One region of the Nicoliella lavandulae genome, then DNA from elsewhere that is predicted to be linked to it. Evidence: a T-box and tRNA genes for the amino acid it is inferred to sense, from the RefSeq annotation. Region 1 holds a T-box; the other holds one or more tRNA genes.
The links. A T-box is a leader RNA that pairs with one kind of tRNA and senses whether it is charged. The one in region 1 lies ahead of leuS (leucine--tRNA ligase), so its partner is inferred to be a tRNA-Leu.

Region 1 (15,806 bases):
CCATATCAGCTTCTTCACCGAGAGCATCGTTAATTGCGTGATACATATCTAAATCACAATTAGAACCGGGAAAACTAATTACAGCGAATTTCATTGGGATCTATCCTTCCTTTATTTCGTAACTATATGTTTCCATATTTTGATTAACCAAAAGATCTTTACAAATGGATTCAATCGTCTTAACTGCTTCATCTTTACTATCAGCATTAATCGTAACTTCAAAGAACTTTCCTTGTGAAATGGATTCAATTGAAGTGTAGTTTAAACGGTGTAATGCATTCTTAACTGCTTCACCTTGAGGATCTAAAATCGATGGTTTATGGGTAACGTAAATTTGAGCTAAATACATGACTAGCGTCTCTCCTTATTTAAGTGTGGCTTTTAATTTGTCTAAGATTTCGCGATAACCGGTCATCATATCACCAGTTTGTTTTCTAAACACGTCCTTATCTAAGGACTGCTTAGTATCAGCATCTAATAACCGGCATGAATCTGGTGAAATTTCATCAGCTAGGATTACTTGACCATCGTCAGTAATGCCAAATTCAATCTTAAAGTCCACCAAGATAATGTTCATCGACTTAAATAATGATTTCATTAAGTCGTTTACCTTAAGTGCGGTTTCACGCATCGTCTTTAATTGCGCTTCAGTTGCAATGTTCAATGCTTCAGCAGCAGAATCATTGATCATTGGGTCATGGAGTTCATCGCTCTTAAAGAAGTATTCAACAACGGGACGACTTAGTGGTTGTAAATATTCAGTTCCATACCGCTTTTGGAAGTGGCCAGAAGATAGGTTTCTAACTACTACTTCAAGTGGAATCATCTTCACACTAAGGTTCAATTGATCAGTGGCATCCAATTGCTTTACAAAGTGCGTTGCAACACCCTTTTGATTTAAATAGCCAAAAATCAAACTGGAAATTTCGTTATTAACGGCACCCTTGTCTGGAATCATTTCATTACGTTCACCATCACCAGCAGTGGTGTGGTTAGTATAGTGAACTCTTAGTACCTTTGGATCGTCGGTTGTATATAATTCTTTGGTTTTACCTGAAGCAACTAATGCTGACATTATAATGAACTCCTTATTTAAATTGATTAACTTGTTCTAATAATTGATCGAATGAATCACCAATAACGGTAATGTGGCCCATCTTACGACCAGGTCTAATTTCTGCCTTACCATAATCATGAAAATGCCATGATGGATTAGTAGGTAGTGCTTGACGAGCCGTCGTCAAATCATCCCCTAATAAGTTGACCATCACTGCCTTGTGATCTTGGCGAATCGTTGGAATTTCTAACCCACAAATGCTTCGAATATGGGCTTCAAATTGGGAAATATTACATGCTTCAATTGAGTAGTGGCCAGAATTATGAGGCCGTGGTGCTAATTCATTGACTAATAACTCACCATTTGGCATTAAGAAAAATTCAATTCCTAATACACCAACTAAGCCCAAACGATCCGCAATTTTAACGGCAATATCGCTTGCTTGTTCGTGAACTGCATCATCAACTCGTGCTGGCACAATACTAGTGTGTAAAATATGGTTTTTATGGATGTTTTCGCTCAATGGGAATGGAATGTTCATTCCAGAAACATCCCGCGTTACCATAATGGAAACTTCCTTTTCAAATGGTTGTTTCTTTTCATAAATCCATTCGCGATGGTTTAGTTCAGCCGCTGCCTTATCGATATCACTTTCATCATTAATATCAATTTGATCGTGACCATCATATCCACCTTCACACGTTTTTACGATTCCAGGATATCCAATGTTAGCAACCGCTTGTTTTAAGTCATCAGCAGTGTTAACAGCAGCATATTCAGTTACTGGAATGCCATTTTTCGATAGAAAATCTTTTTCATGAAGTCGATGACTAGTAATGGTTAGTTCATCGATTGCTTGAGGGACATCAACATAATCAGTCACCTTAGCTAAGGCTTTTTGATCAACATTTTCAAACTCATAGGTCAATACATCTGATTTTTGCGCTAATTCTTTTAATGCATCTTCATCGTCATAATCAGCAACAATTTGAAAGTCAGATACTTGGGCCGCTGGTGCTTGGGGTGTTGGATCTAAAATGCCCACTTTGTAGCCCATTGACTTAGCTGATAGTGCCATCATTTGGCCTAATTGGCCTCCACCTAAAATGCCAATGGTGGCTGGTGGTAAGATTTGCTTAATCGAGTTCGTCATTACTCTTAATAGCCTCCTCAGTTTGAGTTTGTCTGAATTGAACTAATTTTTGGTTAACGGTGTCATTATGCAAGGCGATAATTTGTGCCGCTAAAATGGCAGCATTTTTAGCACCAGCATCACCAATGGCAACCGTCGCAACTGGAACCCCAGAAGGCATTTGAACCATTGATAGTAATGAATCAACACCGTTAAGGGCCTTGGTTTTAACTGGAATCCCAATTACTGGTAATGTCGTATTAGCAGCCATCATTCCAGGTAAATGGGCAGCACCACCAGCAGCGGCGATAATCAATTGATAATGTTCGTCTTTTGCTTGGCTACCGAATGCTTGTAATTGTTGGGGCATCCGATGTGCTGAAATAACATGCTTATCATAGCTAACCCCTAATTTATCAAGCATTGCTGCGGTTTGCTTTACTACTGGCCAATCAGATATTGACCCCATTACGAGTGCAACTTCCATCGAAAAGTCTCCTTTGTTGTTTTGGTACTATTATAATACCAATCCTTAGGTCGAACGTCAATATAAATCACGAACAATACATATTATTTTTTCATTTAAAGTTCGTGTTATTGTAAAAAATCAATAAAAAATACGTAAAAAAACAGCGCCCATCTAGGACGCTGCTTTTATTGCTGAGCTGAAAAAGCATCATTTAATTTACCAAAATTAATGGTTCCTAACCCGGTAGCTTGATTGTACAATTTACCAGGTTGACCAGTATAGTAAAGATTACTGTTATTATTAGCACTCTCGAGTGGGGTAAATGGAGAATAGTTAGTTTGGGCAAAGCGATAGATTTGAGGATTCCAAAAGCCCATTCGTTTCCCTTGAGCGCTATTGATAACCGCTGCCATCCCAGCCATTTGAGGCGTTACAACACTAGTACCACCGGTAGTGTAAAAATTACCATTATGATAACTAGCATAGCCGGTATTTGGATCAGCATTCCCTGAAATATCAGGCAGGTTTCGACCACTATTCGTTCCAGTTATAATTTGTGGAACTTTAAGGCGGCTCAGATAACCATCTTTATACTTCCAAACTTGGGCAGCTCGATAAGTCCCTACACCACTAAAACCAGCTTGGTAGTCTGGCACTGAATTCAAGGTACTGAATCCACCCCCGCCACCCGCAAAGTAGCTGCTGACCCACTTTTGCGGGTTAATACTAGGGTTAATGGTTGGTTGATTATCAAAACGTGGATACATAAAATCTGTACTCCATGCCCGTTCGTGTTCGATGACCACCTTCTTACCGTTGATCGTATATTTACGTGGTAAGGTCGTGCCCCCCACGGAAGTAACGTACGGAGAACTAGCTGGTGAATCAACTGTTAATTTAGGATAACGATTTTCACCCATTCCATCGTAAGCACCATTGTCACCAGTCGATGCAAAAGTACTAATTCCTTGAACCGCAGCTTGTTGAAATAATAGGTTCATAATTTGATTATAGTTTTTAGGTAACATGCCTAGCTTCAACTGGGTAGTAATTTGATTTTCACTTTGGCCCCAGCTGATCGATAACGTATCGACCTTATTTTGAGCTAACGCTGTTGCAAGTGAATTAAGCATCCCCAAAGCAGATGGATTCCCCACATATACATTTAAGTTAGCCTTGGGCGCCATTGCACCAGCTTGTTCAACATCCATTGCCGTTTCGTCTTCACCATTATATGCGGTCTTTGTCACATGATAGACCTTAATACGGTTCTTTTTCACCGGGATCCCTACGTACTTCCAAAACTTGGTCGCATCATTAGGTTTGAACTTAGCAAACGATATGATTCCAACCGTTTGTCCAGCTCCAACGTGATTATTCTTGTATAAAGCTCCCGCATTATACCGATCCATAAACTTTTGTGGGGCCCCTTGATTAGTGTTAATTTCATTTTCAGTCTTAGTTAAATGAGCTGATAAATCCTTGGCTGGATTAGCATAGGTATTATTCGCTAATCCGAAAACACCTAATACGTTCGCACTGATCGCCGCAGGTAACTTATAATTATGATTGGGCTTTTGATAACTATTGCCAATTACCTTAACATTGTTTAATTTAACGTGAAATGCGCGTTCAACATTTTTAGTGGTTCCCGTAAGTTTTAAAACGATGTTACCAGCATATACCTTAGTTTTTAATTGATATTGCTCAAAATAGTTTTTGATCGTTTGAATATTATCATTAGATTGACCATAAGTATCAGCAAATTGTTGTGGAGTTAAGTACTTTCGATAATTAGGATTACCGGGGGTTACCGTTTGATTAATATATTCATTTAATTGATTAGCGCTATTCGGCTGTAAGACTAAGTTAACCGTTTGTTGTTGCTTGGGATTAACTGCCTTGACCGTTTTTTTAGCCTTAGTGGCAGCTATCGCCGTTGCTTGGTTGCTAGTATTGGTAGCTAACGTTAGTGATAAGCCCCCAACTATCAGAACTAAACTCAACTTGAGGGTCCAATTAACTAATTTTATCAATGGTCGTTGATTATAAATCATCATCAATCCTTTCTTTGGCTTTAGCTTTTATTTGTTCTTGCTTTAGCCTGCGTTTAGTTTTTACAATAATTACGGTTGTCAGGATTATCTGTAAAATAAAGAAGATAACCAACCAAGTGATAAAAAGTTGCATCTCACTTAATTTTAAATTTAAGGTTACTATAAACGTCAATAAAACAGCAATTATAATAAATATTGTCAAGCGAATGTAGTCTTTTTTCTTCAAATAATCACCATTTCTAAGCAAAGTTATTCGATTTGCTTTTTTTCTGTTAGAATATATTATATATTATATAACGATACTAAACAAAGGAGAGTTATTATGCTAAAGGATTTTAAAGCATTTATTGCACGTGGTAGTGTAATTGATTTAGCCGTCGGGGTTATTATTGGGTCAGCCTTTACTGCTATTGTTCAATCATTAACTGCTAATTTAATCAATCCATTAATTGGGATTTTTCTGGGAAAGATCGACTTATCTGGATTAGTATTAACGGTTGGTAAAGCCCACTTTAAATATGGTTTATTTATCAACTCTGTAATTAATTTCTTAATCATTGCTTTCGTAGTCTTCATCATTGTAAAAATCGTTAACCGCGTTACTAAACGCGATACCAGTTCCAAGATGAGTACTACTGATCAGTTACTAACTGACATCAAGGGATTATTAGCAACTAACCAAAGCAACGATAGTTCTAATTCAAATGATCAATCAAATCAAAATAAGTAAAATCACTGTTGGCATTTAACAAATTTGTTAAATGCCTTCTATATTAGTAAAGGAAGTTTAAATTTTGATAATTACATCTGGAATGATTGGATCCGGTAAAACTACACTTACCGATCGAATGGCCAAGCATTTTAATAGTCGACCATTCTTCGAACCAGTAGGTGATAATCCAGTCCTACCACTTTATTATGCAGATCCTAAGCGTTATGGATTCTTACTCCAAATCTTTTTTCTAAATAAACGTTTTAAAATGATCAAACGGGCATTAAATGCTCCCCACAACATCTTAGATCGTTCAATTTATGAGGATGCTTTATTTACCAAGCAAAATCATCTTGATGGTAATATTTCAGATTCTGAATGGGATGTTTATCAGGGGCTACTAAACAACATGCTAGATGATTTAAATGCCATCCCCCAGGCACATCCCAATCTATTAGTCTATGTTTATACTGACTTTGATACAGTTTTAAAGCGCATTAAGAAACGGGGCCGTGCCTTTGAACAAATCGATGCCCACCCGGAACTAAAGGATTATTACTACCGACTCTGGCAAGCCTATCAAACGTGGTTTGCAGAATATGATAAAAGTCCTAAAGTTAAAATCGACTTGCAAACATACGACCTATCAGATCCTGATAATCTCCCCATTGTATTATCCCAAATCGATGCTGCCGTAACCAAGTATAAAATTTAATCATTATGTATGACACCCGAAGATCAATATCAACTTAGGGTGTTTTTTGATGACTAAATGTGGTTTAAAACCGTAAATATTAAAAGGAGCTTCGATTAAATTCGAAGCCCCTTTTATCTAGCACAATAGTATCTTAACGGATGCTTCTGCATCCCATATTTATTAATTATTCATTTAATGCAGCTAATGCGCTCCCATAAATGGCCATTGCTAACGTTAAATCATCAATTGGTTGAAATTCATTAGCTTGGTGCATCGTGTTCTTAGTCCATGGGAACAATGCCCCAAACGCAACTCCACGATCCATTAAGCGACCAAATGAACCACCACCAACAACGTGGGGTTTCGCTTCAGTTTCGCCACTTAAATCTTTGTATACGGCAATTAATTTTTGCACGATTGGATCATCACTTGGTACATAGTGTGGTGCCATGTCATCTTCTTGTGATACAGAACCACCATTTGCACCAGCAACTAGTCCGGCTTCAATTTCCTTAGGTCCAATTCCCTTAGGATATCTAAAGTTTGTGTTGACCATTCCACCATCTTTGATGTCAAAACGCATAATTCCGACGTTCATGGTTAAGTCACCCATCACATCATCAGTTTTGTTAATGCCTAACTTATGTGCTCTGGAATCATCGTGTAACTTATTAGCTATAAATGAGATAAATGCTTGGGCATCTCCAGCATATTGATATTGGCTTAAGAATAATGCTAGATAAGTCCCGGCATTTAATCCATCATCTGGTTCCATTCCATGGGCCGATTTACCAATCACATGTAAATGAAGGCCTTCATCGGTTACTTGGGAGTCTCCACTAACTGGGTATTGGTCCAAGAACTTAGTAAATGCATCGGATACCTTTTCATTATCATCGGATTCTAACACTGCTTCGGCATCCCGTGGAACCATGTTATCACGTAATCCAGACTTAAAGCTCCGTAACGTAAATTCAGTGTCTTCTTCACCCTTTTGATGACCAACAAATTTAGTAATGAACGTCGTATTACCCTTTTCACCGTTAATTACTGGGAATTCAGCATCAGGTGAAAACCCAAAGTCAGGAGCTGGTTCTAAGTCTAAGTAATGCTTGATGCCAGTCCAATTACTTTCTTCATCCGTCCCAATTAAGAACCGAATCTTGAACTTAGGCTTAATGCCAGCATCCTTTAACATTCTTAAACCGTAGTAGGCTGCTAATCCAGGCCCTTTATCATCAGAGGTACCACGACCATAAGCAACATTATCCTTAATGGTTAATTCAAACGGATCGGTATTCCAACCTTCACCAGCAGGCATCACATCAGCGTGCACTAAAATTCCTAGGGTTTGATCACCCTCACCGTATTCAATATAGCCAGCTAAATTATCATAGTTCTTAGTCTTAAAGCCATCTCGTTTACCAATTTCTAAGTATTTAGTTAACGCAGCGGCAGGACCAGGACCTAGGGGAAATTCATCGCTAGCATGTTCGTCATCCCGTTCACTATCAATGGCGACTAATGCCTTTAAATCAGCTAGGTAATCAGCTTGATAATCCTTTGCTTTTTGTTTCCAATCAATTGTCATTTAAACAACCTCCTTAGTTTATGTAACTATATTCAATTTTAGCATAACTGACCTAAGTTAACATGTTTCAAGTCGTGAAACTAGAATGCTATAATAAATTTTAAGAGGTGGAAATGATGAAATACATTACAGAAGCAACTGCAAAACAAACCATTCGAATTCGACCAACAGATAGCTTTAAGGGAACTTACGGTCACATTACCCTAGTCGGAGGTAGTCAAAACTTTGGGGGGGCCATTATTATGGCGACCATGGCTGCTGTTTACTCAGGGGCCGGCTTAGTGACCACCTTAACCGATCCCGTCAATCGGACTAGTTTACACGCCCAATTGCCTGAAGCCATGGTTGCTGATTACCATGACGAAGCAATGCTCAAAAGTAGCGTTAGTGGCGCTGATGTCATTGTAATTGGCTGTGGACTAGGCACTGATGATGATGCATTAAATATTTTAAAAACCGTATTAGATACCGTTCAACCCGACCAAAAGATTATCATTGATGGTTCAGCAATTACATTAATCGCAACCCATCACCTTAGCTTACCCAAGGCGCATTTAATCTTTACTCCTCATCAAATGGAATGGAAGCGACTCTCTGGAATCTCACTACCAGATCAAGCAGACGTGGATAAAAATAAGGCAGTCCGTGATCAACTGAACGCCACTGTAGTATTAAAATCTAGCCATACCCAGGTTTACACTGCCAATGATGTATTTGAAAATACAACTGGGACCCCAGCTCAAGCAACTGGTGGAATGGGGGATACACTAGCGGGGATGATTGGTGGTTTCGTGGCTCAATTTAGCAATGTTGACCTAGCAGTTGCATCCGCAGTATATGCACACAGTGCAATTGCCGACGAGTTAGCTCAACACCAATACGTAGTCCTACCTCACCAAATTATTCACCACATTCCAGAATTTATGAAGGCAAATGAAGCATAAAAAAGAATCGACAACTGTCGATTCTTTTTTATTTAATATGCAATTTATTACGCAATCTACCAACTCTTGCGCCCATTACGCGATCGGCAACTCTGGTTTTTAAAACTAGGTAGATGTAAACTCCGCCACCCATCATTACAGATATGAAGGTTACGATTCCACTACCAATCGTTCCGTTAATGTCCATAACATGCCCTAATAACCAGTTAAATGCGAACACACCAATCAAAGCGGCTAAATAAGTTAAAATGGAGAATAATAAAATTTGATTCGTCCGCTTAACGACCAAGTGGTAACGAATATTAAACTGCTTAGTCAATGAGCGTAAGATTAGACCGTTGGTAACAATGAACCCTAGTGAAGTGGAAACTAAGGGGCCGAAAGTCCCAAATAATGCAATGGCTGGAATTTGACAGATTACCTTAACAATGGTTCCAATGATGAAGTATTTCACCGCTAGTTTATTTTGATAAATCCCCTGCATAATGGCAGAAATTACCGTAAATAATCCTAAAATAATTGACACCACTGAGTAAAATGTAAGGATGTTAGCAGATAAATGCCCATAGCCAGTCCCGTTAAACAAGCGATTGAGCGGTCCCGCAATGGCAGCCATCCCCAATGCAGAAGGAATCATAATAAATTCAAATAAAATCAATCCATTAATAATTTCACGACGAATTCCTTCATAGTCCTTACTTGTGTAGGCCTTAGATAACAATGGCACTACCGTAATTGCTAATGCGGATGCCAATGAGATCGTAATCATAACTAACTTATTGGCATTTCCAGCATAAATAGCAAATAATTTTTGTAATACTACTTCTGGATAGTGACGGAAAATCCGCATTAAATCAAAGAACGTAAATTGATCAATTAATTGAAAAATTAAAACGCCGGCCCCCAAAATAATGAATGGAACGGCCTGTTGAATAATTTCTTTATATAGCTGGGTCGTTTTAACTTCTAATTGATTATTACTATTAGCCACTAAATTGCGGTAATAATGACGACGTTTGAAGTAGTAATATCCTAAAATCAATAGTCCGGCAACAGCCCCCATGAACGCTGCGAACGTAGACTGAGAAACCGCCGTGATCCAATCGCCCTTAATGACCCCTAGGTGCATGATCAATAATGCCGTAATCAACATGTATGCAACCCGGACTAATTGCTCCACAAATTGTGAAATAGCAGAAGGCGCCATATCCTGGTAACCTTGGAAGAACCCACGCGTCAAACTCATTGTTGGAATGATTAAAATGGCCCACGATAACGCACGCATTACGGGGATAACGTTTTTATCACCGTTATCTAACAGCGGCGCTCCAAAGTACAATAGTAACGCGAATACAATTCCAGTACTGATCGATAATAGCAAGCCCCGTTTATATAACTTAAAGCCAACCCCATACTCGTTTAAGGTATTATAATGGGCCACTTGTTTGGCCACAGCCGATGGAATTCCAGCAATGGCGGCAATCAATAGCACGCCATATACGTTGTATCCTTGAACATACAATGCATTGGCCTGAAAGAAGAATGAAGCGAACCATATTCGCCATGGAATAATATAGACGGCCCCTAGGATTCTAGACAAGATACTACCGGCCGTCATCCAGGCCGATCCCTTTAGCATCGTATCTTTAGAACTATCATCCCCCGTTGCTAGTTCTACTTCATCTTCGCGTTCACTCTCTTGCATATTTAATTTCCTACTTTCTAATCGATTTCTAGTTTTGATACAATAACTAATCTATTTTACATCAATCCAGAAATTGATAGCAATACATTACTCCATAAATAATGATAAATTTAATTACAAAAAAAGCTCGCTTTAATAGCGAACTTTTTAAATTAACTAAATATATCCATTAGTTAGCAACAATATTAATAATCTTACCTGGCACTACGATTACCTTTCTAATCGTCTTACCATCAGTAAATTCTTTCACCTTTGGATCAGCTAAGGCTTGTTTTTCAATTGCATCTTTATCAGCCTTTAAATCAGTTTTAATGTGAGTCCGAACCTTACCATTCACTTGAACGACCATTTGAACGGTTGATTCTACTAGTTTGCTTTCATCGTAGGTAGGCCATGGTTCATATGCGATTGTTTCATCATGACCACACTTACTCCATAATTCTTCAGCAATATGAGGCGCAATTGGTGAAAGCATCTTAATGAATCCTTCAACATATTCTAGTGGTAGACTGTCTGCTTTGTACGCTTCGTTGATAAAGACCATCATTTGTGAAATTGCAACGTTAAAGCGCATTTGTTCCATATCATTTGAGACGGTCTTAACGGTTTGATTGTAAATCTTGTCTAACGTTCCGTCGTTAATGGTAGTAACCCGGTCACGAAGATGGTTATTATCATCAATGAATAATCTCCATACCCGCTTCAACCAACGATAAGAACCATTAATTCCTTCAGTACTCCATGGCTTAGCTTCCGTCAATGGACCCATGAACATTTCGTAAAGACGTAATGTATCGGCCCCATATTCTTGCACAATGTCATCAGGGTTGATTACATTCCCTTTTGATTTGGACATCTTTTCATGGTTCGTTCCTAAAATCATTCCTTGGTTAACTAACTTTTGGAATGGTTCCTTAGTTGGAACGACGCCAAGGTCATAAAGTACTTTATGCCAGAAACGAGCATATAGTAAGTGCAATACCGCATGTTCAGCACCACCAACGTATAGGTCAACTGGTAGCCAGTATTTTAGTTTTTCAGGATCTGCAATCATTTTATCGTTATGTGGATCGATGTAGCGAAGGTAGTACCATGAACTACCAGCCCATTGTGGCATGGTGTTCGTTTCACGTTTACCCTTCCGACCATTCTTGTCGACCACGTTAACCCAATCGGAAACGTTAGCTAATGGACTTTCACCAGTTCCAGATGGTTTCAAGTTATCAGTATTTGGTAACTTCAATGGTAATTCATCTTCTGGCACTAATGTGGTTTCACCATCTTCCCAGTGAATAACTGGAATTGGTTCACCCCAGTATCTTTGCCGGGAGAAAATCCAATCACGAAGCCGGTAGTTGACCTTCTTATGCCCGACTTTATGTTCAGTTAACCAATCAATAGCTGCTTTAATCGCAGTCTTTTTATCCATTCCATCCAAGAATCCAGAGTTAATGTGAACTCCATCACCAGTGTAAGCTTCCTTAGCAATGTCGCCACCTTCAATTACGGGCTTGATTGGTAGGTCAAACTTAGTAGCAAATTCGTAATCACGATCATCGTGGGCTGGTACAGCCATAATCGCACCAGTTCCATATGAGGAAAGAACGTAATCACCGATCCAAATTGGAATGGCTTCACCGTTGATTGGGTTAATGCCATAAGCTCCGGTGAAGACCCCACTCTTGTTCTTATTTAAATCGGTTCTTTCAAGGTCAGACTTAGTGGAAACTTCCTTCTTGTAGGCCTCAACGGCTGCTTTTTGGTCAGGCGTAGTAATTTGATCCACTAACTCATGTTCAGGTGCTAACACCATGTAAGTAGCTCCAAATAAAGTATCTGGACGGGTAGTAAAGACTTCTACTTGCTTACCATCATGGCCCTTGACCTTAAAGTCAACACTAGCCCCAACGGACCGACCAATCCAGTTCCGTTGCATTTCCTTGATACTTTCAGGCCAGTCCACGTCATCTAGATCGTCAATCAAACGATCAGCATATGCAGTAATTTTCAAGACCCATTGACGCATTGGAACCCGATAAACTGGGAAACCACCCCGTTCAGTTTTACCATTGATAACTTCTTCGTTCGCCACAACGGTTCCACCCATTAAGTCTGGGGCCCAGTTAACTTCGATTTTATCTTCGTAAGCTAAGCCCTTCTTGTATAGTTGTTCAAAAATCCATTGCGTCCATTTGTAATACTTAGGATCAGTTGTATTAACTTCTCGATTCCAATCATACGAAAAGCCAAGTGCCTTAATTTGATCTTTAAAATGCGCAATGTTTTCTTCTGTAAACTTACCTGGATGATGACCAGTCTTCAATGCATATTGTTCAGCAGGAAGTCCGAACGCATCCCATCCCATTGGATGTAAAACGTTCTTACCTTGCATCCGTTTCATCCGCGCCATAATATCAGTCGCAGTATAACCTTCCGGATGTCCAACGTGCAATCCTTTCCCAGATGGGTAAGGGAACATATCTAGTACATAGTATTTTTCTTTATTTTCATCATCACCGGTTGCAAAAGTTTGGTGTTTGTCCCAGTAACGTTGCCACTTCTTTTCAATATCAAGATGATCGTAAGGCATATAAAACTTCCTCCTTTTAAATTTAAAACAAAAATCGCCCCATAGAAAAAACTTTCTATAGGACGATCATTCCGCGGTACCACCTAAATTCTTTACATTTGTAAAGCACTTAATTCCATAACGCGGAAAACGTTTTAATTTACTAATTATCAATTTCAATTAAAATTACCTGCGATGAGTTCACTAGCTAATAGTCTAAATTCACACTAACCATTTAGTCTCTGAAAAAATTAGGATAGCTACTATTTCGCATCCAATTATTTATTTAATTAATGTTATAATAGCAAAGTTGAAGCATAAAAGCAATCATAATTTAATCATAATCTAATTATTAATCCATAAAGGAGCCTGACAATGAAGCTACAACCCGCATTATACTTTAGCCACACCTTGCTATCACAAGTCATTCAATCCGGTGATATCGTTATTGATGGTACCGTAGGTAATGGCAATGACACCGCCTTTTTAGCCGATCAAGTTGGTAAAAACGGTCATGTTTATGGCTTTGATATCCAAGCATTAGCCATCGATAACACAGAAAAGCGATTGAACGCTGCACATTTAATGCAGCCAGTGGAACTATTTCAAACTGGCCACGAAAATATCGATCAAGTTGTCCCAATTGATACTCCAATTGCTGCTGCCATTTTTAATCTGGGATACTTACCAGGTGGTGACCATCAAAAGATCACTACTGCTGATACAACGATTCCAGCCGTTAAAGCATGCTTAAGTCGCTTGACAAAAAATGGTATCGTTGCCTTAGTCCTATACTATGGACATCCCGGCGGCCCAGCAGAAAAGCAGACCGTAATTCAATTCGTAGAACAACTGGATCAAAAACAATACACCGTTTTAAACTATCAATTCATCAATCAAGTGAATCAACCACCCATTTTAATTGCCATCCAAAAAAGATGAAGCCAATCAATTAGGCCTCATCTTTTTTTAGATGGTGATAGGATAGATTAATGATCAACGCAATCATGACAACTACCATCCCTACCACAAACACGTTATGCAATGCATTAAATAAAATGGTTTTTAAACTAGGAATTAACTTAGCTGGTAATAAAACTGCCGTTTCTGGACTCATCAATTTATTGACCTTTTTGATCGATGCTCCATCGATTTGTAATACCCCTACACGTAACGAGGTGTTCATGAAGATTCCAAAGATGGCAATAAATAATGTTTGGCCTAACGTACGACAAAGGACGTTAAATGACGTAGCCGCGCCTACGTCATAATCAGAAACCTTTTGTTGCACAATTACCGTCGTGTTCGTCATTACGATCCCAAATCCAAACCCGCTAAGGGCCGTGGTGATAAAAAACCAGCTTAACGATAAGGTTTGGTTAGCTAGAACAAAAATAATGCTCCCTAATAGGACAAAGCCAATTCCGACAGTCGTAACATACTTGGAATGAATTTTAGTAATCAACCAGCCCGAAGCAAATGATCCTAACACCCATAGAACAGAACTAGGCGTCAGGGCTAATCCTGCAATTGAGGCCTTAAAACCCTTAATTCCTTGAATCCAATTGGGAACATATACTTCAATACACATCACAAAGCCACTAATGAAAAATGCAACTGCATTTTGTGCCACAAATGAGCCATGTTTAAACATCCCCATCGGAATAATTGGATCAATAAATGAATGTTCACGTCGAATGAATAAAACGATACTAGCAAAACAAATTAGAAATAAAAATGCCAGTCTAGATAGTCCCACCGACTTATCACCTAGAATTTGAATCATTAACATCAACGATAACAAAACGACCGTTAAGTAAATGGTCCCTAAGTAATCAATTGATACTCGTTTACGAGTGACCATCGTCTCTTTAAAGTAATAAATAATCAGCCCCATTGTGATCAAGCCGATTGGGATGTTTATTAAAAAGATCCAACGCCACCCTAATGTATCAACAATAAAACCACCCAATAGTGGCGCAATTACTGCTGATATTCCCCAGCCAGCACTATTTAGTCCAATGATCTTAGAACGTTTAGCAAATGGATAAATATCTGCAATCATTGCATATGAAACGGGTAAAATTACCCCCGCGCCCAGTCCCTGCAGGGCACGCCAAACAATCAAGGCTTCCATGCTGCTGGTAATCCCAGACAGTAGGGAACCAACTATAAAAACTGATAATCCAGCCACTAATACCCGTTTACGTCCTAATAAATCTGATAGTTTACCATAAATGGGGGTGGCAATTGAACTGGTCAATAAATAAATTGAAAATACCCAATTCATTAGGGACACGCCATGTAATTCACCCACGATTGTTGGCATTGCAGTTGACACGATTGTTCCCTCAATTGCACTTAAAAAGGTCGCTACGAACAATGACGTTGTCACAATCATCGTATTTGTTTCATTCTTTTTTCCGTTATTCATTTACTCACCTAACCAAAACGATAAAAAAACATCCTAATCGATAATTCAATTAGGAGTTTTTTAATAATTCGCTTATTTATTAAACAATGCTTTTAGTTCATCAACTTTATCGGTATGTTCCCATGGTAGATCTACATCAGTTCTACCAAAGTGACCATAAGCAGCAGTTGCTTCATAGATTGGTCGTTTTAAGTCCAACATCTTAATAATTCCAGCTGGTCTTAAGTCGAAAATCTTTCTAACCGCATCTGTTAATGCTTCTTCTGAAATATCACTAGTCCCATAGGTATCAATAGAAATAGATACCGGTTGGGCCACACCAATTGCATATGCTAATTGAATTTCAAGTTTGTGTGCTAACCCGGCAGCAACGATGTTCTTAGCAATGTATCTAGCAGCATAACTAGCAGAACGGTCCACCTTAGTAGCATCCTTACCA
Region 2 (15,806 bases), 270 kb from region 1:
ATTAGTGCTAATTACAGTTCAGTCGATGCTAATCATCCCGTTTTTTCAATTGAACTAGAAACTGGTGACGTCGCTGATCAAAAACGAAGTGGTCGTTGTTGGACATTTGCTGCCCTTAATACCCTTCGTCACAAAGTTGCTAACGAATTTAATCTTAAGGGTAATTTTGAATTATCCCAAAACTACATCAACTTCTGGGATAAGTTCGAAAAATCTAACTTCTTCTTAGAAAACATCCTTAGAACCGCAAATAAAAAGTTAACTTCCAGAAGAGTTGCATTTTTATTAGCAGGTCCCCAACAAGATGGTGGTCAATGGGACATGCTATGTGCATTGGTTGAAAAGTATGGCGTTGTGCCACAATCAGCAATGTCTGAAACTCACAACAGTAACAATTCCGCTGATTTAAACAGCGTTTTGAACTTAAAACTTAGAAGAGATGCACTTATCTTAAGAAACTTAGTTAATGATGGTGCCTCAGATAAGAAAATTGCTGCTAGCAAGGACAAGATGTTAAATGAAATCTATCGGATGTTAGTTTACGCCCTTGGCGAACCAGTTAAGAAATTCGACTTTGAATACCGTGATAAGGACAACAACTATCACATTGAAAAAGGCTTAACACCTAAGAAGTTCTACGAAAAATACATTCAATTAGACCTTGAAGACTATGTTTCAATCATTAACTCACCAACTGATGATAAGCCATACAAGAAGACTTACACGGTTGACATGTTAGGAAATGTAGTTGGTGGTCGCCAAGTTAAGCATTTAAACCTATCGATTGACGATTTCGAAAAATTAGCAATCAAACAACTTAAGAATGGTGAAACTGTTTGGTTCGGTAGTGATGTTGGTCAAAGTTCAGATCGTCAAAAGGGAATCATGGACGATAAGCTTTACTCCCGTGCTGAATTATTCGATACTGATTTAACCTTAACTAAAGCTGAACAACTAGACTACGGTGAAAGTTTAATGGACCACGCAATGGTTATCACTGGAGTTGATCTAGTTGATGGCAAACCAACGAAGTGGAAAGTTGAAAATAGTTGGGGTAAGAAAGTTGGAACTGATGGTTACTTCGTAATGAGTGAATCTTGGTTTAGAAAATATGTTTACCAAGTGGTTATCAACAAGAAGTACCTTTCAGCTGACTTAAAGAAAGCTCAAGCTAAAGAACCAATCGTATTAGATCCATGGGATCCAATGGGAACATTAGCTAAGTTCTAATTAAATAAATTAAAAGCAGATCCGAAACGGATCTGCTTTTTTTGTTTACAATGTCATTTTATCAACAATGGTTAATTGATCGTTTAATTGGTACTGGATAGGAGCACCATTAGGCACTTCTACTTTATCGATATCTTGATCATCGATTCGCTCTAAGTACTTAATCATTGCTCGAAGCGTACTACCATGTGCAACCACCAATTGGTTATGCCCATCTAATAGTCGCGGCGCAATCATGTCCTCCCAATATGGTAAGATTCGATTATAAGCCATTCGTAAGCTTTCACCAAGTGGTTCTAACACCCCTAAGCGATCATAGCGAATATCATGATCACGATGAGTCAGTAACGGTGGTACCGCATCAAAACTCCGTCGCCATTGCATAAACTTTTCCGCTCCAACGCGTTGTTTAACCAATAACTTATTTTGACCGCGTAAATTACCATAGTGCCGCTCATTTAAACGCCAGCTTTTATGTTCATCAATAAAAGCTTGGTTAATCTCATCCAACACAATATTGGTCGTATCAATAGCTCGAATTAAAAAAGAGGTGTGAACATCCGTGAACTGAATTCCAGTTCGTTCGATTTTTTGGCCAGCTGCATGGGCTTGTTCAATTCCCTTTTGGGTCAATGGAACATCATTCCAACCCGTAAAGATATGATTAGCATTGGCTAAACTTTCACCATGCCGCATAATTGTCAAAGTTACCATTTAAATGTACTGCCCCTTTCTAGCGTCAATTACTTAACGGCATTTTTCATTTCTGATTCATCCGTTTTAGTTCGATTCCCCATAAACGTAATTACGGAACTAATTAAAATTACTATGATTCCAATGATGGTATTAATCGTTAACTGTTCATGCAAAATCAAGAGTGCTAGGATTGGAGCTAGCCCTGGTTTAATGAAGAAAACCAGGGAAGCCATAGAAACTCCGCCTAGATCCATTGCCAAGAAGTAAAATGCAAATCCGCCACCAGTGACACAGACACTGATAAAGAATAGGATCCAGAAGTAATGCAAGTTAACATTTTGCAAAATAGGAACATTAGCAAATGTCTTACCCCAACCAGTAGCAACCAACGCGTTGGCAACCGCTGGAATTTTAGAGATTAAGACTAATGCTAATAATTCAATGGCCCCGGAAATAAACGAATAACAAGTCATTGACAACCCATCAAAGCCACTTACCACTGAGGCCCATCTAGAAACAATACTGTAAAGCCCAAACGTTACCGCCGATCCAATTGCTAGGGAAATTCCTAATGGATTCGTTAGTTTAGTTGGGTTCACAATAATTATTAATCCTGCTAATGATAATAGCATGGAAATCAAATTCATACGACCAATACGTTCCCTTAATATTAAGTACGCAAAAATTAGTGAGAACACTGGATTACAACTAAATAAAACGGCCACAGTAGCTGCCTCATCATGTTCGATTGCTAGTTGATATAACGTCATACTAACAATAATCACCAAAAAGCCGGTTAAAGCAAAAATCCACAATCCACTGGGTTTAAATGAAATTGCTTGCTTGCGGTTCCGATGCAATACAATTGGTAATAATACGATCCCCCCAATGAAAAATCGAATTAAATTCAGTTGAATCGGCGAAAATGCATTGCCAACACTTTTCAAAGCAATTTCCATTAGACTGAACATAAAAGTTGAAATCAAAATATAAACAATTGTTTTTCGCAAATCTAAATTTCGCTTCCTTATCTAAAATTTTGAACTAACGTCATTAAAATTGGAATGATCACTAAACTAAGTAGCGTTGTCTCAGTAACCATCACAGATGCATATTCAGAATCAGCATTGTATAGTTTGGAAACAACCGGTGCATTAGTCATTACCGGCATTGCAGATTGCAAAATAAAAACTTGTTTCATTAAAATCGGCATATCAGTAAACGTTACCAATAACGTCATTAATAGTGGTGCTAAAATAAAGCGGCCTAATAAAATCCCCCAGTTCAAACGATCAAATCTAAACTGACTTAACTTAACCTTCGCCACGGCAATTCCAATAAACATCATTGATAACGGAATCGTTAATCCACCTACATAGTCACAACTCTTTAAAACGGGCGTTAAGACTGGGGCAATCAATTTAACCTGCTTAACATCTAACAACACTAAGATCACGGCAATAATAAACCCTAACAATGGTGGTGAAAATACCTTTTGCGCAGTTTGTTTCAAACTAAACTTACTATCAGCATCCCCATCCCGTTGAATCAAATACACCCCAAGGGTCCAAAAGAATGTCGTATTTGCCATGTAATAAACTAACACATATGGTAAACTCCGGCTCCCAAATAGTGCTAAATTAACTGGCAACCCCACAAAGACCGTGTTCGAGTTAAAAAACATCGATTCAAATAAGCCCCGGTGGTACTTAGCAATTCGCAAAGCCCGGGCAACGGCTACGGACAAAGCAAATAATATTAACATTGAGATTACCGGAAATCTTAGATCCGGTAAAGTATGTAACAGCGTTTTAGCAGTGAACTTACTAGTAATGGTACTAATCATATATGCGGGCAGTGCCACTTGAGTGACGATTTTCGCCACCAATTTAGCAGATTGCTCGTTGAACCACTGTCGTCGTGCTAAAAAATACCCTAATAAAATCATTAGTAAAATGACGACGATTCCAGAAATACTATTCTCAAAAACTTCCATTCATTCCACCCCATTTAAATTAACCTTCTTTTTTGAATTATAGCACACTTATTATTAATTTCAGCTTGCTTCTAGCTAGTTTAAATATTAAATTGGTGTTAAATATGTAACAGTAAAGTTGTGATTTAGCTTAATTTTTTTTATAATGCAATCATATTGTTTTAAAATCGAGTTAAAAAGACTATAAAATAATGGGGTAATTAAAAATATGAAAAAACCAAATGATCAATCTAATTCTTCAAGTCGTAATGGTAGTACCCATTTTAAGAAACGTAGTCATAAAAAGCTATGGACGTTCATTATAATTGTACTTATTCTATTAACGGCCGGATTAATTTACTTATACAACGCTTATAATAGTGCTGAAAAAACATTCGATAAAACATTTCAAGCTGGTGATACCCACAAGCTAAGAAACGTATCCTCAGTCATTAATCAAGATAAACCGTTTTCGGTCCTCTTGTTAGGAACTGATACTGGAGCTTTAGGCCGTGATGATACTGGTCGAACTGATACCATGATGGTCGTAACGGTCAATCCTAAGAAGGAAAATATTTCCATCACTAGTATTCCTCGGGATACCAAGGTAACGGTTCCTGGTGATTCGCAACCGTATGAAAAGATTAATGCTGCCTATACCATTGGTGGTGCATCATCTGCCGTTCAAACGGTCCAAAACCTATTGAACGTACCAATTGATTTCTATGCCATTGTTAATATGGGTGGACTAGAAAAAATGGTTGATGCAGTTGGTGGAGTGGAAGTGAATCCCCCACTTACGTTTAAGTACGGTAATGCCAACGTAGTGAAGGGTCAAAAGGTAACCTTAAATGGTAAGCAAGCCCTAGATTACTCCCGGATGCGTCACGAAGATCCAACTGGTGATTATGGTCGACAAAAACGGCAACGTGAAGTGCTTCAAAAGTTAGTCTTAAAAGCAATGAAGATTACTTCGCTGCCTCGTTATAAAGAAATTCTTTCATCCCTTGATGGTAATCTAAAAACTGACATCACGTTCAATGATATGATTTCAATGCGTTCTAGATATGGGGATGCCACTCACCACATTAAATCAGATACGCTACAAGGTGAAGATGCTACGATTGATGGCATTGATTACCAAGTGGCTCCTGAATCAGAGCTACTTCGAGTTTCTAATTATATCCGTAAAAACTTAAACTTAAGTACGCTCAGCAGCATATCAGCAACCCAAAGCACTACTGATGATAACGGTAGTGGAACTGATGGTTCAACTGATACTACTGGTTCTGATACGACTGGAACTGGTACTGATACCACTGGAACCGGCACTTATAACGGAACTAGTTATTAATAAATCAACTCGCTAATGGTTAGATGCATCTAACTACTGGCGAGTTTTTATTTTTTGCGATTATCAATTAAAAGCCACGTAATCATTAGATAATTACTAACGATTACGTGGCTTTGCTTTGCTTAAAACACAAAAAGGACTGATTTTGAATAATACAAAATCAGTCCTTAAAACTAAGCAATTATTAGCCGAGATTAAAATTAACCTTTAATTTCATCCATATCTAAGCCTAATGCCTCTGCAACACGTTGACCATATTCGTGATCAGCATTGTAGAATTGACGCGTTTCTAATACCTTATTTTCGTGACTCTTAACTGAACCTAGGGTCCCCTTAATCGTTTCAATTAAGCGAGCTTGTTCATCTGGAGTCATTACGCGGTATAAAGCACCAGCATCAGAATAGAAATCAACATCGTAAGTCTTATAGGTATCCGCATTACCTTCAACCTTAAATGGCTTGATATTAGCGTGTGGATCTTCTACTGGGCCACCTTCACCATTTGGTTCGTAGTTCACAGCATTATCTTGCCCTTGCGCCATAAAGCCATCACGTTCATAGTTCTTTGGTTTCCCATTCTTAGGACGGTTGATTGGTAGTTGTTCATAATTAGCACCTAGCCGGTAACGTTCGGCATCCTTATATGCAAAGAGCCGGCCTTGTAATAACTTATCTGGAGAAGCTTCAATTCCAGGAACTAAGTTCGCAGGTGAAAATGCAGCTTCTTCAACATCGTCAAAGTAGTTAGTTGGATTTTCATTTAATGTAAATTCACCAACTTCTTGTAATGGATAATCAGCATGGTTAACAACCTTGGTTACATCAAAGATATCCTTCTTGTAATTAAGGCCTTCTTCATAAGGAATAATTTGAACCATTACTTTCCACTTTGGATAGTTTCCTTGGTCGATAGCATCATATAAGTCGTGAAGTAAGAAATCAGTGTCTTTTGAAGCTGTTTTAGCAGCCGTTTCATTAGACATGTTCTTGACCCCTTGTTCACTAATAAAGTGGTATTTAACCCAATAAACTTCACCCTTGGCATTAACCCACTTGTAAGTGTGACTACCGTAACCGTTCATTTCACGATAACTAGCTGGATTTCCACGATCGCCCATCAAATAAGTTACTTGATGCACTGATTCAGGTGAATGAGCCCAGAAATCCCATTGCATATCTTGACTTCTTAAGTGGGTATCTGGTTCACGTTTTTGTGAATGGATAAAATCAGGGAATTTAAGTGGATCGTTAACGAAGAACACTGGTGTATTGTTTCCAACAATATCATAGTTCCCATCATTGGTATAAAACTTCATTGCAAACCCGCGGACATCCCGTTCCGTATCAGGATAACCAGATTCACCAGCAACTTGCGAAAATCTGATAATCATTGGCGTTTCCTTACCGGGTTCACCAGTAAATAAATCTGCCTTCGTGTACTTGCTCATATCATGGGTAAGCTTGAATACACCCTTAGCACCAGCACCCTTAGCATGAACCACCCGTTCTGGGATCCGTTCACGGTTAAAGTGTGCTAATTTTTCTAGTAATTGGTAATCTTGCATTAAAACCGGACCACGGTTACCTGCAGTTTGTGAATGATTATTGTCAGCCCAAGGTTGACCTTCAGCAGTTCTGATCTTATCAGTCATTTAAAAACCACTCCTTAGTATTTATTACGTTATATTTTACAAACGTAATGGTAACACCGTGTCACTTTTTTAGCAACTAAAAAGAATCACAAAAAAAGACGAAATGAGTAATCATTTCGTCTTTTTAATCGATGCGGCCAAGAGGACTCGAACCTCCACCGGGATAACTCCCGACAAGATCCTTAATCTTGCGCGTCTGCCAATTCCGCCATGGCCGCATGTGAAAATTAACATATATTAATATATCAAATATTCACGAATTAAGCAAGGGTTTTTGTACTATTCACCACGAACGGTTGCCCCTTCGCGATCCAAATCCATTACTTTAATCTTACCCATTAATCGTTCATCGGCACGTAATTGATCCCGTAACTTTAGTAACTGATCTTTTGCACCTAATGAAACGATTACGGGTCCACTTCCACTAATGAAGGTACCGTAAATTCCTAACTTATGAGCAGCATCACGAATTAACCGTAAATTATCTTCATCACGTTTCATCGTTTGCTGGCCAAAGTATTCGCCTTCAATCAACGTGGACGCTAGCGGCCAATTATTAGTTAACAATGCAGCAATTAATACATTAGCATCATTACTATCTTTTAGCGCCATATCACTAGTCAACTTAACTGGTAATTCATTTTTCCCCTGCTTACCATGCGGCATAATAAACATTAATGCTGATAGATCTGGCATTTGACCCTTAACCACTTTCAAGTCATCTTCATCAACGGTTGTAATAGCTAGGTCACCTAAAAACGCTGCAGCAACGTTTTCAGGATGTTCTTCAATTTGATTACCAATTTTAATTTGTTCCTGTACTGATAAATTTAAATCACCGAGTGCATTGGCAATCTTAATGCCCACAATCACAGCAGTAGTACTTGAGCCTAATCCATGTTCAACCGGAATGTCAGACATAACCGTTAGTTGATGGGGATGAATTTTAGGGTCTAACCGTAAAATCGTCTGAACGATTAAATTATTTTCGTCATGAGGAATATCTTCCCCTAGGGCATGATTTACCCGCCAGTAGTCAGTTTTTTCTTCAACAATTACGGTGTAATAGAGATGTAACGCTAACGCTAATGAATCGATTCCCGGTCCTAAATTAGAAACCGTTGCTGGAACCCGAATAATAATCTTACCCAAGGTAAATATCGCTCCTTTATTTTAATTTTGAAATTAATTTTAACCTACCACGACATTTCCCGCAAACATATTTACTGGTATTTACCAATCGTTTACGAGCATAAATTTGATGACACCGCTCACATTCATATTGATATTTAGGTTGGTCTAACTTAGGCGCATATCTTAATCCACCAACGGCCGCCAATAGCTGTTTAAATTCATGGGTTCGATGTTGACCACTAAAGCCAGCTAAGTGTAAATGATAATGGCATAATTCATGCTTAATAATGCCGATCAATAGTTTTTGATCTGCTGAATTAACCATTCGTGGATTAATGTCGATATTATGACTCTTTAAATAATAGCGACCACCAGTTGTTTTTAGACGTGGATTAAAATAAATTTGATGTTTAAACGGACGGGCAAATGATTCTAATGAAATTTGCTCGCATAATTGTTGTAATTCTTGATTGGACAATAATAAAATCTCCCTTATTAGTTAGTATATTAAAATACGCGATTTATTATCATCCCCGAAATAAAAAAACGGGCAAGCTGATGTGCACCCCAAAAGTTGTACATTATTATATTGTTTTTCCTAGGCGGAAAGTTTCCGGTATTGAACCGGTGACTTTCCGCCTAGTTTTGTTTTAATACGATGATTATTGTAATAATCAATCCATATTTTCATTGACGACATTAAATCTTCTTTAAAGTCATAATTACAGTCCATGATTTCAGCTTTCATAATATGGAAAAATGATTCCATAGGTGAGTTATCTATACAATTCCCCTTACGGGACATACTTTGAAATATCTTATTCTTCTTAAGCTCTTTTTGCCAGATATGACTTTGATACTGAGCTCCCTGATCACTATGAATTGTCGTTCTGTATGGTAAATCCTTAACTAATTGAATAACTTCTTTCAACGGTTTCATAACACAGTTCATATTTGGATGGCTGCTAATGTTATAGGATATTATTTCACCAGAAAATAAATCCATAATAGGTGAAAGATAAATACGATGATTAATATCACAATTTCCATATCTGAATTCACTGATATCAGTACAGAGCTTTTGATATGGTCTGTCAGTATTAAATCTTCGATTTAATTGATTTGATTTAAGTTTTCCAACCTGACCACGATAGGAATTATACTTACGTGTTTTTCTTGAATATGATGAAGATAGTAAATTATTCTTTTTCATTATCTTTAATACTAGTTTGTGGTTAACACGGTATCCACGATTAGTTAATTCTAAACACACTCTTCTATATCCGTAGGATTTATTTTTATCTTTAATATCCTTGATAATTTTAGCGATTTCAGCGTGCTTATCAGGCTTATTTTGGATTGATCTAATATAATAATAAGTACTTCTAGATATCCTTAATGCCTTTAGTATTAATGTTTTAGTGGTATGGTATTTCAGCCTTAGTTCGTCGATTATTTTAATAATTACTTCTGGTCTTCTTCGTCGTCTAAGGCCCTCAATTTTTTTAAGAAGTCATTCTCTATTCTCAACATTAAATTTTCTTCTTCAATCTTCTTCAATTTTTCTTTATCGGTATTAGTATTGTTTGATTCGGCTTTGTTAGTTTTCCTTTTTGTCATGGCTTTTCTTTCCCTTCGGGACAATAAACCATCAATACCTTTTTGCTCTAGTCGTTTTTCCCAAGTCCAGATAGTTGATGGAGAAGGAATATTAAAATGATAAGCTGCCTCTGGATAAGATGATTTAGTCGTTTTCATCCAGTTTAATATATATTGTTTCTCTTTGGTAGAGTATTCGATTATATTCTTTCTTTTTTTAAGACCATTTAGTCCATGTTTTTTGTAACTCTTAACCCAACATAAAACAGTATTTCTACTTTTAACTCCAAAGTTTCTAGCCACCATTTGCGATCCCATACCGTTTAGGTATGCGTTAATTACATTTAATTTATCTTCTACTTTATATTTAGACACAAAAAAACACCCCAAAGTTTTGTACAAACTTTGGGGTGCAGTGCAAGCCCGTTTTTTTAAATCAGTTATTTTAGCCGATTAAAATCTTTTGCGTATATTTAACTACTCTAGCCACACTATCACTTTGTGCTTCTTCAGAGTCCTTAAATACACCCTTATCGACGGTGTGACCATCAACATTGATGCTATCTACCATTTCTTGACAAGCATCGGCATAATCAGAATAAGCACCAACTAATAATTTATGTTTACCTAATACCCTTGCCGGTACCCCTAATGTCTTTAACTTACGCAAAGTTTCCTTGTAAAAAGTTGTTCCATTTTGGAAATGTTCACGGGTTGCCTTTAGATCAATATCAGATAAATCCTTATCCTTATCGATAGCTTCCTTAAGTGGTTCGTAGTATTTAGCCAACTTTTCACCTGTTTTATCAGTTTCAGTAATTAATTGTGAAATAGTTGGTGCATAGTTACTCATTTTTGCGCCCTTCATATGAATGCACTCCTTTTTATTTCCAGAATGTGGAATAGATATTTACGGGTAATTCCCGTTTGTGTTCTGTCTTAATATACCAGTTTTCAATCGTTTCTGCAGCTTTTTGACTAACATCGCGACCTTCTAGATAATCATCGATATCATCGTAGCGAACACCTAATGCCGCTTCATCAGGCAATGCTGGCCGGTTATCTTCTAAATCAGCAGTAGGCACCTTTTCATAAAGATATTCAGGGGCGCCCAACTGTTTTAATAGCATTTTACCTTGTCGCTTATCCAACCGCCAAAGAGGTGTGATATCAGCTGCTCCATCCCCAAATTTAGTGTAGAATCCAGTCACTGCTTCGGCTGCATGATCGGTTCCAACAACAGCACCTGCAGATTGACCCGCAATTGCGTATTGAGCTACCATTCGTTCACGAGCCTTAATATTCCCCTTATTAAAGTCATCAATTTTAGGGCCTTCTTCTTCCACAGCTGCTACCGCGGCATCGGCCATTGGCTTAATATCAACTCGGATCGTTTGGTCAGCTTCCATAAATTTAATTGCTGCCATTGCATCCTTTTCATCAGCTTGTTTGCCATATGGTAAACGCACCGCAATAAATTGATAATCATCATTACCAGTTTCAGCTCGCATTTCACTAATTGCCATTTGAGAAAGTTTACCAGCTAATGTGGAATCTTGTCCTCCAGAAATACCTAGAACAAGGGTTTTTAAGAATGAATTTTTCTTTAAATATGCCTTTAAGAAATCAACACTATTTCTAATTTCAGCTTTTGGATCAATTTCTGGTTTTACCTTCAATGCTTCAATAATCTTTTTTTGTAAAGGTCGCATCATCCATCATCCTCCTGGATTAAATTAATAATTTAGTTTTTGCACATAGTCATGAACTTCTTTAATTAACTTATTTTTATTTTCCCAACACTTTTTAGATAAATCAACTGGATAGTCTTGTGGATTTAATTCCCGTTTGTATTCAGGCCAAAGGGAAGCTAATGATTTATTAGCGTGTTCTTGAATAGCCTTTAAATCAGGTAGTTCATAAACTTGTTGGCCATTTTCATAAATTGTCTTAAGCAGTGGGGTGGCCTCAAAATCAGTTAACGTCTTATTAATGTAAGTAAACTGAGGATGGAACATGTATAGGCTATCTTGTTTACGTGGATCTTCATCACTTAATGCGATGTAATCACCTTCAGACTTACCATCTGAACGCTTATTAATTCGCCAAACTTGTTTCTTACCAGGAGTCGATACCTTAGCCGCATTATTAGAAAGCTTAATTGTATCTCGCATAGTACCATCTGCATTTTCAACAGAAACCATTTTATAAACGGCCCCTAGTGCTGGTTGATCGAACGCTGTAATTAACTTCGTTCCAATGCCCCAAATGTCAATTTTAGCATCTTGCATCTTCAAACTAGTAATCGTATTTTCATCCAGGTCATTAGAAGCAATAATCTTAGTATCTTTAAATCCAGCTTCATCTAGCATCTCACGAACCCGCTTGGATAAGTAAGCCATATCTCCTGAATCAATTCGAACGCCCGCGAAGTTAATTTTATCGCCCATTTCCTTAGCAACCTTGATGGCATTTGGGACGCCACTCTTCAACGTATCGTAAGTATCAACTAAGAATACACAATCATGATGCGTTTCAGCATACGCTTTAAAAGCATCGTAATCATGTCTAAACGTTTCAACTAGTGAATGAGCATGCGTACCACTGATTGGAATTCCAAACGCTTGGCCCGCTAATACGTTTGAAGTGGAGTTAAACCCACCAATAAATGCAGCTCTAGTCCCCCACAAAGCAGCCGACGTTTCTTGAGCTCTTCTAGATCCAAATTCCATCAATAAGTCATCACCAACAGATTGTCTAATCCGGGAAGCCTTAGTTGCAACTAGGGTTTGGTAATTAACAATGTTTAGAATTGCCGTTTCAACTAATTGACATTCAGCTAAGCTACCTTCGACTTGCATAATGGGTTCATTATTAAATACTAAGTCCCCCTCTTGTGCAGAGCGAATAGTTCCTTTAAACTTGAAGTTTCTTAAAAAGTCTAAGAATTCAGGAGTATATTCACCATTTGCTGCTAGGTACTTAATGTCATCATCTGTAAAGTGAAGATTATTAATATAATCAATCACGTGTTCGAGACCTGCAAAGACGGCATACCCATTTTTAAATGGCATTTTCCGAAAGAAAACTTCAAAAACCGCGCGCCGATTATGCATTTTTTTAGAAAAGTAAGTTTGCATCATATTGATTTCATAATCATCAGTATGAAGCGTTAAATTTGTATAGTCCTTAAGTGACATTTTTACACCTCGAAAATAATGTTTGATAAACCGCTTTTATCAACTATAATTAACATTATACATTGAAAGGATGGTTTTATTGACCGATAAGCTAAAAAGAACCGCAATTTTAAATATTTCATATATTAATACTAACTTTAACCATTTTTTGAATATTATTCAAGAAAGAACCAACGACCGTTCCAACACTTTTATCGTAACCGTCAACCCAGAAATTGCTTATTACGCTCATGAACACCCTGAATACCAAAAAATCATATCAGGAGCAGATTTTATTACGCCTGACGGAATTGGCATTATCAAAGCCTCTGAAATGCTTAATACGCCCATTCAAGAGCGCATTACTGGATTTGATATCTTTAAGGCAATGCTTGATTGGGGCAATCAAAATCATAAATCAGCATACTTTGTTGGCGCTAAACCAAACGTAATTGAAGACTTAAAAGCGGTGTTAGCAAGTGATTATCCGAATTTAAAAATCAGCGGAATGCATGATGGCTATTTTGATGATGAACAATCAATTGCTGATGAAATTAAGCAAACTCAACCAGATATGGTCTTTGCAGCGCTTGGTTCGCCTAAACAAGAAGCATTTATTGCCAAATATCGCCATTTAAATAATGGATTGTGGATTGGATTAGGTGGCAGTTTTGATGTTTTATCAGGTAATACTAAACGAGCCCCAAAGTTTTGGATTAATCACCATTTGGAGTGGTTATACCGCTTAATTAGTGAACCTAGTCGATTACCACGGTTAATGGTGATTCCTAAATACTTAAAATTAATTCGCAAAGCTAAAAAATCACGACTTGGATAATTTTCCAAATCGTGATTTTTTATTTTTCTAAGTAAAACTCAAATCGTTTCCCAACATATTGAGTTCGAACATATTCAAAAGGTTTCCCATTTTGCAGGTAGGTGATTTGGCGTAATTGTAAAATTGAGTCACCCTTCTTAATATCTAAATAATTAGCAATTCTTTCCGATGCTAGCATCGCAGAAACCGTTTGATGGGCCTTTCTAGGCACCAGGTCTTTCTTTTCCTCTAAGGCGCGATATAAAGAGCTGGTGACGTCTGATTTGCTTAAGCCATCAACAATATCTTCTGGGACCGTTGCAATCTCAAAGCAAATTGGAACACCATCACCATACCGAATTCTTTCCATTCGTAAAACGCGATCACTGGATGTTAATTTTAACTTCTCCATTTCACTTAATGATGGATCCATTAAGTGATATGAAATGGTCTTACTAGAAGGTTGCTTGCCTTGAGCAACCATAATATCAGTGAAACTCGTTACTCCGGACATTTTTTCTTGAACTTTAGAATTAGCAACAAACGTTCCAGAACCAACGTGCTGCTCTAAAATGCCCTCATCCACTAGCGTTTGAACTGCTTGTCGTAATGTCATTCGACTGACATCAAAGTGAGCAGCTAGCTCCCGTTCTGAAGGAATTCGGTCACCAATCTTCCATTCGTGATCTTCAATTTTACGTTTAATTACATTATGAATTTGGATATAAATAGGTGAGCTCAAATTAACAATCTCCTCTATACAGCAACTTACTATCATTATAGTCATTTTATGTATCAGATATCAATCAATATATTGGCACTAAAAAAGCTGATTAACTAAATTGTTAATCAGCTTTGAGATTGGGCTAGCTGGGTTCGAACCAGCGCATCACGGGATCAAAACCCGTTGCCTTACCACTTGGCTATAGCCCAATAATATGGAGGGGAGTGGATTCGAACCACCGAACCCGAAGGAGCGGATTTACAGTCCGCCGCGTTTAGCCAGACTTCGCTACCCCTCCGTAATGAGAAGTATCGTATCAAACGACAATTAATATAATACCTAAATATAACCAGATAGTCAATAGTAAATTTCAATTTTTTTTGAAATAATTGCTAACGGCTATATTATGCCGGCTGCAGGACTTGAACCTGTGACCCTCGGTTTACGATACCGATGCTCTACCAGCTGAGCTAAGCCGGCAGGATTATAATAGAAAGGTGCTAACAAAAAGGTTAGCACCATATCTAATTATAACTCCGGCAGGCGGGCTCGAACCGTCGACAACCTGATTAACAGTCAGGTGCTCTACCAACTGAGCTATGCCGGAATAATCTGCGTGGCAACGTCCTATCCTCGCAGGGGGCGATCCCCCAACTACTTTTGGCGTACAGAAGCTTAACTGCTGTGTTCGACATGGGAACAGGTGTATCCTTCTGGCAATCATCACCACACTATTTAACTGTGAGAACTTCGTTCTCTCAAAACTAGATAATATTTTATTCTTCCGTGAGAACTACCTTACTTGGTTAAGTCCTCGACCGATTAGTATTGGTCCGCTCCATGCATCACTGCACTTCCACTTCCAACCTATTTACCTGATCATCTCTCAGGGGTCTTACTTCCATAAAGGAATGGGAAATCTCATCTCGAGGTGGGTTTCACACTTAGATGCTTTCAGCGTTTATCTCATCCATACATAGCTACCCAGCGATGCGCCTGGCGGCACAACTGGTACACCAGCGGTATGTCCACTCCGGTCCTCTCGTACTAAGAGCAGCTCCTCTCAAATTTCCTACGCCCGCGACGGATAGGGACCGAACTGTCTCACGACGTTCTGAACCCAGCTCGCGTACCGCTTTAATGGGCGAACAGCCCAACCCTTGGGACCAACTACAGCCCCAGGATGCGATGAGCCGACATCGAGGTGCCAAACCTCCCCGTCGATGTGAACTCTTGGGGGAGATAAGCCTGTTATCCCCAGGGTAGCTTTTATCCGTTGAGCGATGGCCCTTCCATACGGTACCACCGGATCACTAAGCCCGACTTTCGTCCCTGCTCGACCTGTATGTCTCGCAGTCAAGCTCCCTTCTGCCTTTACACTCGTCGAATGATTTCCAACCATTCTGAGGGAACCTTTGGGCGCCTCCGTTACTGTTTAGGAGGCGA

Region 2: it encodes a tRNA-Leu, which carries the amino acid that the T-box ahead of leuS (leucine--tRNA ligase) is inferred to sense. The anticodon was not compared.

Annotation. Positions count from the first base shown of each region.
Region 1 covers NZ_JAWMWH010000001.1:984,695-1,000,500, reverse strand. The annotation lists gene purQ (phosphoribosylformylglycinamidine synthase subunit PurQ) at 1-94, opposite strand, end outside; gene purS (phosphoribosylformylglycinamidine synthase subunit PurS) at 101-349, opposite strand; gene purC (phosphoribosylaminoimidazolesuccinocarboxamide synthase) at 365-1,075, opposite strand; gene purK (5-(carboxyamino)imidazole ribonucleotide synthase) at 1,089-2,210, opposite strand; partial or broken gene purE (5-(carboxyamino)imidazole ribonucleotide mutase) at 2,194-2,679, opposite strand; gene R4146_RS04710 (S53 family peptidase) at 2,844-4,718, opposite strand; gene R4146_RS04705 (hypothetical protein) at 4,705-4,941, opposite strand; gene mscL (large-conductance mechanosensitive channel protein MscL) at 5,038-5,445, shown strand; gene R4146_RS04695 (deoxynucleoside kinase) at 5,507-6,142, shown strand; gene pepV (dipeptidase PepV) at 6,309-7,715, opposite strand; gene R4146_RS04685 (NAD(P)H-hydrate dehydratase) at 7,832-8,659, shown strand; gene R4146_RS04680 (putative polysaccharide biosynthesis protein) at 8,688-10,364, opposite strand; gene leuS (leucine--tRNA ligase) at 10,534-12,954, opposite strand; T-box leader at 13,010-13,219, opposite strand; gene mnmM (tRNA 5-(aminomethyl)-2-thiouridylate-methyltransferase MnmM) at 13,309-13,875, shown strand; gene R4146_RS04665 (MDR family MFS transporter) at 13,886-15,367, opposite strand; gene metK (methionine adenosyltransferase) at 15,440-15,806, opposite strand, start outside.
Region 2 covers NZ_JAWMWH010000001.1:716,241-732,046, reverse strand. The annotation lists gene R4146_RS03345 (C1 family peptidase) at 1-1,230, shown strand, start outside; gene R4146_RS03340 (2,3-bisphosphoglycerate-dependent phosphoglycerate mutase) at 1,276-1,944, opposite strand; gene R4146_RS03335 (DMT family transporter) at 1,974-2,936, opposite strand; gene R4146_RS03330 (AEC family transporter) at 2,954-3,922, opposite strand; gene R4146_RS03325 (LCP family glycopolymer transferase) at 4,131-5,255, shown strand; gene R4146_RS03320 (catalase) at 5,456-6,907, opposite strand; tRNA gene R4146_RS03315 (tRNA-Leu) at 7,040-7,125, opposite strand; gene R4146_RS03310 (homoserine kinase) at 7,187-8,059, opposite strand; gene R4146_RS03305 (SprT family protein) at 8,076-8,519, opposite strand; gene R4146_RS03300 (IS3 family transposase) at 8,640-9,494, opposite strand; gene R4146_RS03295 (helix-turn-helix domain-containing protein) at 9,506-10,015, opposite strand; gene R4146_RS03290 (hypothetical protein) at 10,086-10,508, opposite strand; gene nadE (NAD(+) synthase) at 10,525-11,352, opposite strand; gene R4146_RS03280 (nicotinate phosphoribosyltransferase) at 11,377-12,840, opposite strand; gene R4146_RS03275 (WecB/TagA/CpsF family glycosyltransferase) at 12,920-13,657, shown strand; gene R4146_RS03270 (GntR family transcriptional regulator) at 13,677-14,378, opposite strand; tRNA gene R4146_RS03265 (tRNA-Gln) at 14,498-14,569, opposite strand; tRNA gene R4146_RS03260 (tRNA-Tyr) at 14,576-14,658, opposite strand; tRNA gene R4146_RS03255 (tRNA-Thr) at 14,768-14,840, opposite strand; tRNA gene R4146_RS03250 (tRNA-Asn) at 14,895-14,967, opposite strand; rRNA gene rrf (5S ribosomal RNA) at 14,975-15,091, opposite strand; rRNA gene R4146_RS03240 (23S ribosomal RNA) at 15,163-15,806, opposite strand, start outside.